DNA from 3 places in the Massilia sp. DJPM01 genome. Region 1 is predicted to be linked to each of the others. Evidence: predicted binding sites of a transcription regulator. Region 1 holds the regulator's gene; each other region holds the start of a gene.
The links. The regulator sigma-54, encoded in region 1, starts transcription at its own class of promoters, with help from an activator protein. The targets are predictions, from matches to a motif close to TGGCANGNAANCTGCTTT.
Positions count from the first base shown of each region.

Region 1 (3,163 bases):
TCTGCGACCGCGCCTACATCATCAACCAGGGTGCGGTGCTCGCCTCCGGTCGACCCGACGACATCATCGCCGATGAATCCGTGCGCCGGGTCTACCTGGGCGAACATTTCCGGATGTAGGCATGAAACAGTCCCTTCAACTACGCACCTCCCAGCACCTCGCCCTTACGCCCCAGCTGCAGCAGTCGATCCGGCTGCTGCAGTTGTCGACCCTGGAACTGCACCAGGAACTGGAACAGCTGTTAAGCGACAATCCGCTGCTCGAACGGCTCGACGATCCGCTCGATCATTCGGTGCGCCTGCTCGGTGATGGCGCCATCAGCAGCACCTCGACGCCGACCGAAGCGGCGCCCGAGCCGGGGGCGCAGGATGCGCCGGCGCCGGCCGAAGGCGAAGGCTTCGAGGGCGGCGAGGCGGATAGCCCGGCCAGCAGCAGCGACAACGATGGCGAATGGGGCGACCTCGGCCGCGCCAAGACCTCCGACGACGAGGATTCGCGCCCGCAGCTCGAAGCGTCCGCCACCACCTTGCGCGAGCACCTGATGGAGCAGATGCGCGTGACCGTGCTGGAGCCGCGCGACCGCGCGCTGGTCGAACTGATCGTCGACGCCGTCGACGACAATGGCTACCTGACCGAAACGCTGGAAGAGATCCACGAGCGCATGCCGCCCGAGCTGGAAATCGAAATCGAGGAATTGCGCACCGCGCTGGCGCTGCTGCAAAGTTTCGACCCGATCGGCGTGGGCGCGCGCAATGCGTCCGAATGCCTGGCGTTGCAGATCCGGCGCATGCCGGGCGTGGCGCTGGTGACGCGGCGCATGGCGCTGACCATCGTCGAGAACCATCTGACCTGGTTCGCCCAGCGCGAATTCAACAAGCTGAAAAAAGCGCTCGACTGCGACGACGAGGACTTGCGCGAGGCGCAGACCGTGATCCGCCAGTGCAATCCGCATCCGGGCGCGGAGTTCGCGTCCGACGTGTCGGACTACGTGGTGCCGGACGTGATCGTGCGCAAAGCGAAAAACGGCTGGTCGGTGATGCTCAATAACGACGTCATGCCGCGCCTGCGCGTGAACAGCATGTACGCCGCGCTGCTCAAGCAGGGCAAGGGCGAAGGGCAGATGGGCGCGCAGCTGCAGGAAGCCAAGTGGCTGATCAAGAACATGCGCCAGCGCTTCGATACCATCTTGCGGGTGGCCGAAGCGATCGTCGAACGCCAGCGCAATTTCTTCTCGCACGGCGCGGTGGCGATGCGTCCGCTGGTGCTGCGCGAAATCGCCGACACGCTCGGGCTGCACGAAAGTACGATCTCGCGCGTGACCACGCAAAAGTACATGATGACGCCGCACGGCATGTTCGAGCTGAAGTATTTTTTCGGCAGCCACGTGGCCACCGAAGCGGGCGGCGAAGCGTCATCGACGGCGATCCGCGCGCTGATCGTGCAGCTGACCAGCGCCGAGGATCCCAAAAGCCCTCTGTCGGACAGCAAGATCGCCGACATGCTGGGCGAGCAGGGCATGGTGATCGCGCGCCGCACGGTCGCCAAGTACCGCGAAGCGCTCAAGATTCCGCCGGTCGCCCTGCGCAAGTGCCTGTAGGGCGTTCAGGGTTGCGCGGTGCCTAGAAAAACTCCGGGTGCTCGCGCAGCAGCAGCTGTTCGTACTGGTTGACCGCCTTGAACTGTTCCAGCCCCGGCGCCATGCGCCGGCCGGCGTCCCAGCTGCGCCAGGCACGCGCCATGTCATAGCTTTTGAACAGCGCGTCGCCCATATCCTTGTAGGCTCCGGCCAGCGCCGGATTGGCGCGCAAGACGCTGGCGTACAGCGGCAGCGCGCCGCGTACGTCGCCCAGCTTGGCGCGCCAATTTGCTTCAAACAACGCCAGCATGTGCTGTTTGTGGGTGTTGAGCTTGCGCAGTTCCTGCAGCGTGGCGAGCGCCGCCTCCATCTCCGCCTTCCCCTTGGACCGTATCGCCGCCGCAAACGCGCGCACTTGCGGGTCGGCGTTGAGCAGCACCTTCTGCTCCGGGGTCGGCATTTTCATCGGATCACCGCTGACAAACGCCAATTCGGACATGCCGAGCATGGCGTCGAAGGCGCGCTTGTCGGCGAACGCTTGTGCGATCCCGGTCTCGAACGCTTGCCTGGTTGCCGCCGTCGGCGGGGCCGCATTCGCCTGCGCCTTGTCGAGCAGCTGATCGAGTTCGTTAGCCGCTGCCGCGCGCGGCTTGTACGGCTTGAGGTCGTAGCTGGCCGGAGCGCTTTGCCTGAGCGCGCTGACCGTATAGGTACGCGTCTGGCTGTGGCCGACCTGCTTGTGGTGCATCACGAAGCCGGCCGGCACGCGCTTTTCGCTGGCCAGGCGCGCCAGCACCAGCGGATGGCCGCCGAAACGGTAGCGCATCATGCGCTCGAACAGGGCCGCGTCGCCGGCGTTGACGCGGGTGCCGCCGGCAGGGATGTGCGCCAAGGGATTGCCGTCGACCGCCAGCACGGTGGCGCCGGCCTCGGTAGATTCGGACAGCTTGCGTGGCGCCGACGTGATCGACAAATTATGCTCGTCGAAGACCGGGTCGAACGAGGGCGGTTCGACGTTGGCCATGATCAGGGCCTTGTTCATGGAAGCCCGGTTTTTCAATTCCTGCATGCGAAAGCCGACGCCATCGAACAGCGAGTAGTCGACATAGCTGCCACTGGCCAGGTCGATCTGATAGCGGCGCCGGTTCGCCAGGTCGTAAATCATCGTTTCGCCCGCGCTGCTCACCGACAAATAGCGTTCGCCCAGCAAAACCTTGTACTGCTTGACCTCGTCCGGTGGCGGATTGTCGCCGTGCGAGGCGACCTTGTATTTGGTGGCGACGCTCAGGTCGAAACTGAGGGCGGCAAAGGCTGGGGCACTGGCGCACAGGGCGCCGGCCAGGAGCAGGCGCGGCAGGGAGATGAAGGCGGAGCGTTTGAACATATCGGCATCGGGAAATTGGCGGGGGAAGCGATTGTAGGGGAAGTCCGTTGTCTTATATATATCGACTTACATACCTGCTACTTTCCGATCCCCGCGGTATCGCGAGGATATACCGCAGCGAATATATCGCCTATTTCCCCTTGATTCCTGGCGTCTTTGTGCTTACCTTGTGCTATGCCGAATAACTGATACACTTGGTTCTA
Region 1 is NZ_JAQOZV010000003.1:115,891-119,053, reverse strand. It holds gene lptB (LPS export ABC transporter ATP-binding protein) at 1-119, shown strand, start outside; gene PO883_RS03135 (RNA polymerase factor sigma-54) at 122-1,597, shown strand; gene PO883_RS03130 (hypothetical protein) at 1,620-2,960, opposite strand.

Region 2 (3,163 bases), on a different contig from region 1:
GGCCATGATTCTATTATCGCTTAAAAGCGGGCGCGCAAAAGCAAACGACCCGAGCGCTTGACGCGATCGGGTCGTTCTCGACACACTGCGCGCACCGGCCCTGGCCAGCCCGGCGCGCGCACCGGTCTTACTTGGCAGCCTTGCGGCGCGAAGCGGCGCCCAGGGCCAGCAGGCCCAGGCCGATCAAGACCATGCTGCCTGGTTCAGGCACGGCACGCACTTCCGAAGCGATCGAGTTCGATGCCTGGTTGATGGTCAGCTTGTAGGTACGGCCGCCGGTCAAGGTCACCAGGTTCGACAGGATCGTGCCCGAGCTTTCCTTGATCGAATTTTGCGAAATGTCGCTTGAGGTCACGCCGTCGTTGATCTCGGCCGGGCTCCAGTTCATGATCGTGGTCGAGATATTGCCGATCACTTCCTGCAGCGACAGCGTCCAGCTGATGGTGCCCAGCGAGGAACCGTTCACGCCAGCCATCGCATTGACGAACGCGGCCACATAAGCGTTGAAGCCGAGCGCGAACTTCGCTTGCAGCGTCGTGCCGACGCTGAAGGTGGTCACTGCGGTCGCCGAGTTGGCGATGGTGGCGTTCGCGCTGCCGGCGTTACCTGGCGACATCACGGACGAATCGGCACGGGTCAGGCCGTTGGCGCCGGTCACGCCCAGCGCGGTGCCGGCGATGTACATATCGCCCAGGGCGTAGTTACCGTTCGGTGCCGGGAGGTGCGCCGTGAAGTTGTTTTCCACGCCGCCTGGATAGTTACCGATTGGCATGCCCGCGCCGCACGATGGACCCGCGCAACGGTTCTGGACATCGACCGTGCCACCGATGGTGGTGCTGAAGATGTTGCCCAGGCCGGCGCCGGTGCCTTGCGCATTGTTGAAGTTCGAATTCGCGGTGCCGGTGCGGTTTTCGTTCTGGATCACGATGCCGTTGGTCACTGGCGCATTGTTCGAGTTCAGGATGATCAGGCCGGTGATGGCCAGGTCGGCCATGCCCATGGTCGCTGCGGACACTGGGGCGACGACGAACGCTGCGGAAACGGCTGCGGCAGCGATGTATTTTGTCAATTTCATATTGGTTCTCCCGGATTATGTTTGTTGATCCTACGCGCCTTGATGTAAGCAGGACTCGTGCCAGAAGAGGCTATTTGTTTTAAATCAATGGCTTAAGCTGTTTTTTATGGCTGTTGCATGAGGGGGTGTAAGGAAAACCGACAGGCGGGACGCGGATTAATCTTTACGAGGAGAAATAAAAGCCTTGTGAAACAGATGTCTTGTTAATAATAGCGGTGGCATGCGCAGCCAGTTTCCCCGGATATACAATAAAAAGCGCGCGGCGCCGCTCCAGCGGTCGGCGCAGCTGGGGTGCATGGGCAGCAGGGCGCGCAGGAACAGGCTGTCCATCAGGGCCAGCAGCGCCGTGCCGGGCCCGGCCGCGCGCGTGGCGGCCAGGACTGGTTCCGGCAGCGGCGTGTGCAGCAGGCGCGCGCAGTAGCGCAGGGCATAGAACAGGGGACGGCCCAGTTGCAGTTCGGCGGCGCGCGCCGGCAGCGCATCCCAGAAACCGGGCGTGCCGCCCAGGCTCGCCAGCAGGCGGTGCAGGTCGAGCAGGTCGCGCAGGCCGTGGTCGAACTCGCCGTCGTAGAACAGGTGCACGGCGCTGTGCAGCACCATGTCGGCCGGGGCCAGCACCTGCACTGGCGCCTGGCCCGCTGGCGCTGCGGCGGGCAGGGCCACGGCGGCGGCGCGCAGCCTGGCCGGATCGGGCCGCACGCGTGCCGTTTCCGGCAAGATCGCGTGGTGCACATCGATCACGCTGGCGCGCCGCGCATGCTTCATCGGCGGCAATTCGTGCATCCAGGTACGGTAATAGCGCTGGTCGTAAGCGTCTTGCGCCACCGTGGACCAGCCGTGCAGCATCAGCGCCGCCTCCACCTGGGCCAGGCGGTCCTTGGGCACCAGGATGTCGATGTCGGAAAACAGCCGTCCGCGCGCCGCCGCCAAGCCCGCCATGGCGTAGGCGCCGCCCTTGAGCAGGATCAGCGGCACGCCGCTGCCGGCCAGCGCCGCGCCGATCTGCGCCACTTCGAAGCGCACCGCGTTGGCGTGGCGTTCGGCATGCACGCCGGCCCAGTCGAGGTGGCGGCGGGCCTGGGCCGGAATCGCGCCGGCCACGCCGTGTTCGTCGAGCAAGCCGTGCAGGCTGGCTTCCAGGCGGGCGCTGGCGGCCTGGCGCAGCAGCAAGTCCCATTCGGCCAGGCTCAGGGCCGCGCCGCGCGCGGGGTCGCGCAACAGTTGCAGCAGCAGCGGTACGGCGATCGGGGTGAGGCGCGCGGCCGCCATCAGGGTGTGCCCGCCAGTTGCTCGAACACGGCCACTGCCTCGTCCAGCGCGCTGTAAGTGAAATCGATGCAGCGCGTGCGCGCCACCAGATCGCCCAGGGTGGCAAAGCCGCGCGCGCCCAGCACGCTGTAGTTAAAGCCGTTTTCGGCCACGCGCATGAAGGCGCGCGCCGGCGCCACCTCCAGCAAGGTCGTGGCCGCGCCCGCTGAATACTTTGGAAACACGATCCAGCCCGGGCGCGCCAGTTCGGCGGCGCGCGCGATGCTGGCGGCCGGCGCCTTCAGGTGCGCCACCGTGCCCTTGGTGGTGTCGGGTACGGGGCGGCTGATGACGGCGTCCGGCTGGTAGCGCCGCATCACCTCGATCGAGCCGTTTTTCAGGCTGATCGGGCGCGGCAGCGGCGCCAGCAAGCCATCCTCGGGCCGCACCAGCGCCAGTTCGTCCGACAGCAGGCGCCAGCCGCGGCTGACCAGGGCCGCGCACAGGGTGCTCTTGCCGGAACCGGGCGGGGCCGGCAGGATGGCGGCGCGTCCCTGCTTTTCGACCACGGCCGCGTGCAGGATCAGATAGCCGTGGGCGCGGCTCGACACGCACCAGTTCATGCCCCACTCGAACATGGGAAACGCTTGCGCGGCCGGCAGCGGCAGGAAGGGCACCATGCCATCGTAGACGAAGCGCGCCAGCGGCTTGTACCAGCGCCGCAGCGAGGGCGGCGGCGCGACGTCGACGTGGAAGTCGGCAAAGCCATTGTTTTCCAGCAGGGGATAGTCGCCGTACAGCAGGTGCAAGCCATCGGCCACGCTGGCGAAGGGACTGTGC
Region 2 is NZ_JAQOZV010000002.1:233,290-236,452, reverse strand. It holds gene PO883_RS02480 (FAD-binding oxidoreductase) at 1-6, opposite strand, end outside; gene PO883_RS02475 (EDSAP-1 family PEP-CTERM protein) at 128-1,075, opposite strand; gene PO883_RS02470 (nucleotidyltransferase family protein) at 1,232-2,344, opposite strand; gene PO883_RS02465 (HprK-related kinase A) at 2,344-3,163, opposite strand, start outside.
Region 2: the regulator sigma-54 is predicted to act here: its motif matches at 1,121-1,138, upstream of PO883_RS02475 (EDSAP-1 family PEP-CTERM protein).

Region 3 (3,163 bases), on a different contig from region 1:
CGGCCGTGGTGTATTTTGGCGGACGCTCGGAAGAAGTGTCCTGGGTGGTGCGCGACGCCGGCAAGCTGTTTCCCGGCATGGCGGTGCTGGCCATCAATTATCGCGGTTACGGCGATTCGCACGGCGAACCGGCCGAAGCCCATATGGTCGAGGATGGCCGCCTGCTGTTCGACTGGCTGGCCGAGCGCGCCCACGTCGACCCGGAGCGGGTGGCGGTGGTCGGGCGCAGCCTGGGCTCCGGGGTGGCGGTGCAGGTGGCGCTGGAGCGCCCGGTCCATTCGCTGGTGCTGATCACGCCCTACGATTCGATCTTGGCCATCGCCAAGCGCAAATTCCGGGCGGTGCCGGTCGAGTATGTGCTGCGCCACCGTTTCGAGTCGGTCAAGTACGCCTCCGCGCTGACCGCGCCCACCTACGTGCTGCGCGCCGCGTTCGACGATATCGTGCCGCATTCGCACACCGACCTGCTGGTGGCCCAGCTGGGCCAGCTGCACCTGGACGAAACCGTGCCCGATTCGGACCACATGAACATTCCCTACCTGGAAACGACCCAGGAGCGCATCGCCGCCTTCCTGAGCACGCGTTTTGCCCAGCCGTCCGGGGCCATCCCGCTGGCTGCCGCCCTGCCCGCGTAGCAAACACGGCTGCGCGCGGCATGCGCATATGATGGGGTGCGTGCCGGCCTGTCTTTCTGGCGGTCCGGCCTAGGGAGCCCATCATGATCGAGCGTGAACAAAGCAGCCAATTCCAGCAGATGGAAACCATGGCCCCGCGCCTGCGCCAGGCGTTCTGCTCGCTGACCGGGGCGCACGCGGTATTCCAGGAGATGGGCGCGCTGCGCGCGATTTCGGTGCCGGACCAGTTCGACGACGACAGCATCGAAGCCACCTTCAACGGCGTGCGCATCAAATTCCAGATGCTGCCCATTTGCGGGGCCGACCGCCGCCCACGCGCGCGCGTGGTGTGCATGTATTGCCATTGCACCTACGGCGAGCCGGCACAAGTCTTGCTGGGCGCCTTCACCTTCGGCCCGGATGGCATGACCGACCTCGATCCCGATGTGGAAGGCAATTTTCCGCGCATGGATGCGGATGCGCCGGCGATCGTGCTGCGCTACCTGGAAGCGGCCATCGACGCCAACCGGACGCTATAGGCCGGCGCCCGGCGGCATTCCTCTCAGCGCCGGCGCCGCGCCAGTACCAGTCCCAGCAGCGCCGATCCGGCCAGGGCCAGGCTGCCCGGTTCCGGCACCGGGGTAGGCGGCACCACGTTTTCAAAGCGCAGGTTGTCGAGCGCCAGCGCGCCGTTGACGACCGGCAAGGTACGGAACACCACGCGGTCAAAGCCGGACAGGAATTCGACGCCGATGAACGAGCCGTCGTCGCCGTCGCCGCCGGTATCGAAGAGGGCACTGCCGACCAGGGTATTGCCGAGATAAGCATCGATGAACGTGTCATCTTCCGGATTGGTGCTCACGTCCGCGCCCAGCCGGGTGATCGCCGAGGAAAACAGGATGCTGCCGTCGATGTTGGGCGAGCCATCGACGTACTTGAGCGCCACCCGGCTCGGCGGCGCCGGCGAGGTGGCAAACACATCCAGGTTGAAATTGACGAAGCGCACGCCCAGCGCCGCGTACTGGCTGTCGATGGGGCCGGCGACGGCATTCTCGAAATCGATCACGGTCGGGGCGGAAAAGCCGCCGGCGCCGATCACGCCGGCCTGGGCCGCGCCGGCCAGGGTCAGCGCCAGGCCAGCCGCCGTAGTCATTTTGCCTATCATATGTTCTCCATATTTATTATGAAAAAACCATACCGGCATCAAGCAATATGCGTACCCACACCAAGTAGTCCATCTTTTCAGCGACTTAGCGCAACACTAAGGGTTTCTCCCGACGCGGCTGTAAAGAATGCCGACATGGCCGGTGATATAATCTTGTCTTCCGGACAGCGCCCCCGACTGGCGGATTCGACAACCTACTCCCAGCGCCCATGCCCGTCCCGTTCAACGACCTGCCCCGGCAACGCATCGTCTCGCTCGACGCCTTTCGCGGCCTCACCTTCGTACTCATGCTTTTCGTCAATTTCCTGGCCGGCGCGCGCGGCCTGCCCGCCTGGCTGCTGCATGCCGATGGCGCGGCTGACGGCATGGGGCTGGCCGATATCGTGTTTCCCGGCTTCCTGTTCGCGCTCGGCATGTCGATTCCCTTCGGCGTGCACAGCCGCATCGCGCGCGGCGACGGCGCGCTGCGGGTGTTCGGGCACACGGCCTGGCGCGCACTGGCCCTGATCGTGATGGGGGTGTTCATGGTCAATGCCGAATCCGGCTACAGCGAGCAAGCCATGCACATGCCGATCGCAGCCTGGTCGCTGGCGTTTTACGCGGCCGTGCTGCTGGTGTGGGGCGTGTACCGCTTCGACAACGCCCTGCTCAACCATTGCCTGCGCGCGGCCGGCGTGGCGCTGCTGGCGGCGCTGGCCCTGGCCTGGCGCGGCGCCGACGGGGTCAGCATGATGACGCCGCAATGGTGGGGCATTCTCGGCCTGATCGGCTGGGCCTATCTGGCCGCCGCCGTGCTGTACCAGCTGGCGCGCGGCCAGCGCACCCTGCTGCTGGGCGCCATGCTGGCCTGCCTGAGCCTGTATATGCTGAGCACCCGCAGCGGCACCGGCACGGCGCTGGCGGGCCACGCCATCCACAGCCTGATCGTGCTGTCCGGGCTGGTGTGCACGCTGCTGTTTTTCGACGGCCAGCGCGGCGCCGCGCTGCGCTTGCGCCAGGGCGCCATGTTCGCGGCCGCGCTGGCGGCGGCGGCCTGGCTGCTGCACCGCTGGTACCCCATCTCGAAGATCGGCGCCACCCCGCCCTGGGCTTTATACTGCGGCGCACTGTGCGTGGCGCTGTTCGCCCTGCTGTACTGGCTGGTGGAAGTGCGCGCGGCGCGCCGCTGGACCGTTCTGGTCGAACCGGCCGCGACCAGTCCGCTGATCACCTATCTGCTGCCGTTCGCGATCGGCGCCGTGATCAGCCTGGCCGGGGCCCACTTGCGCCCCGCCCTGGTCGAAGGCAATAGCGCGCTGCTGAGCGGGGCCGTGTTTACGGCCATGATCGTGCTGGTGGTTGCGCGCCTGAACATACATAATTGCAAGCTGAAAATTTAAGCAAG
Region 3 is NZ_JAQOZV010000007.1:176,240-179,402, forward strand. It holds gene PO883_RS07525 (alpha/beta hydrolase) at 1-635, shown strand, start outside; gene PO883_RS07530 (hypothetical protein) at 719-1,153, shown strand; gene PO883_RS07535 (PEP-CTERM sorting domain-containing protein) at 1,177-1,779, opposite strand; gene PO883_RS07540 (DUF5009 domain-containing protein) at 1,989-3,158, shown strand.
Region 3: the regulator sigma-54 is predicted to act here: its motif matches at 1,819-1,836, upstream of PO883_RS07535 (PEP-CTERM sorting domain-containing protein).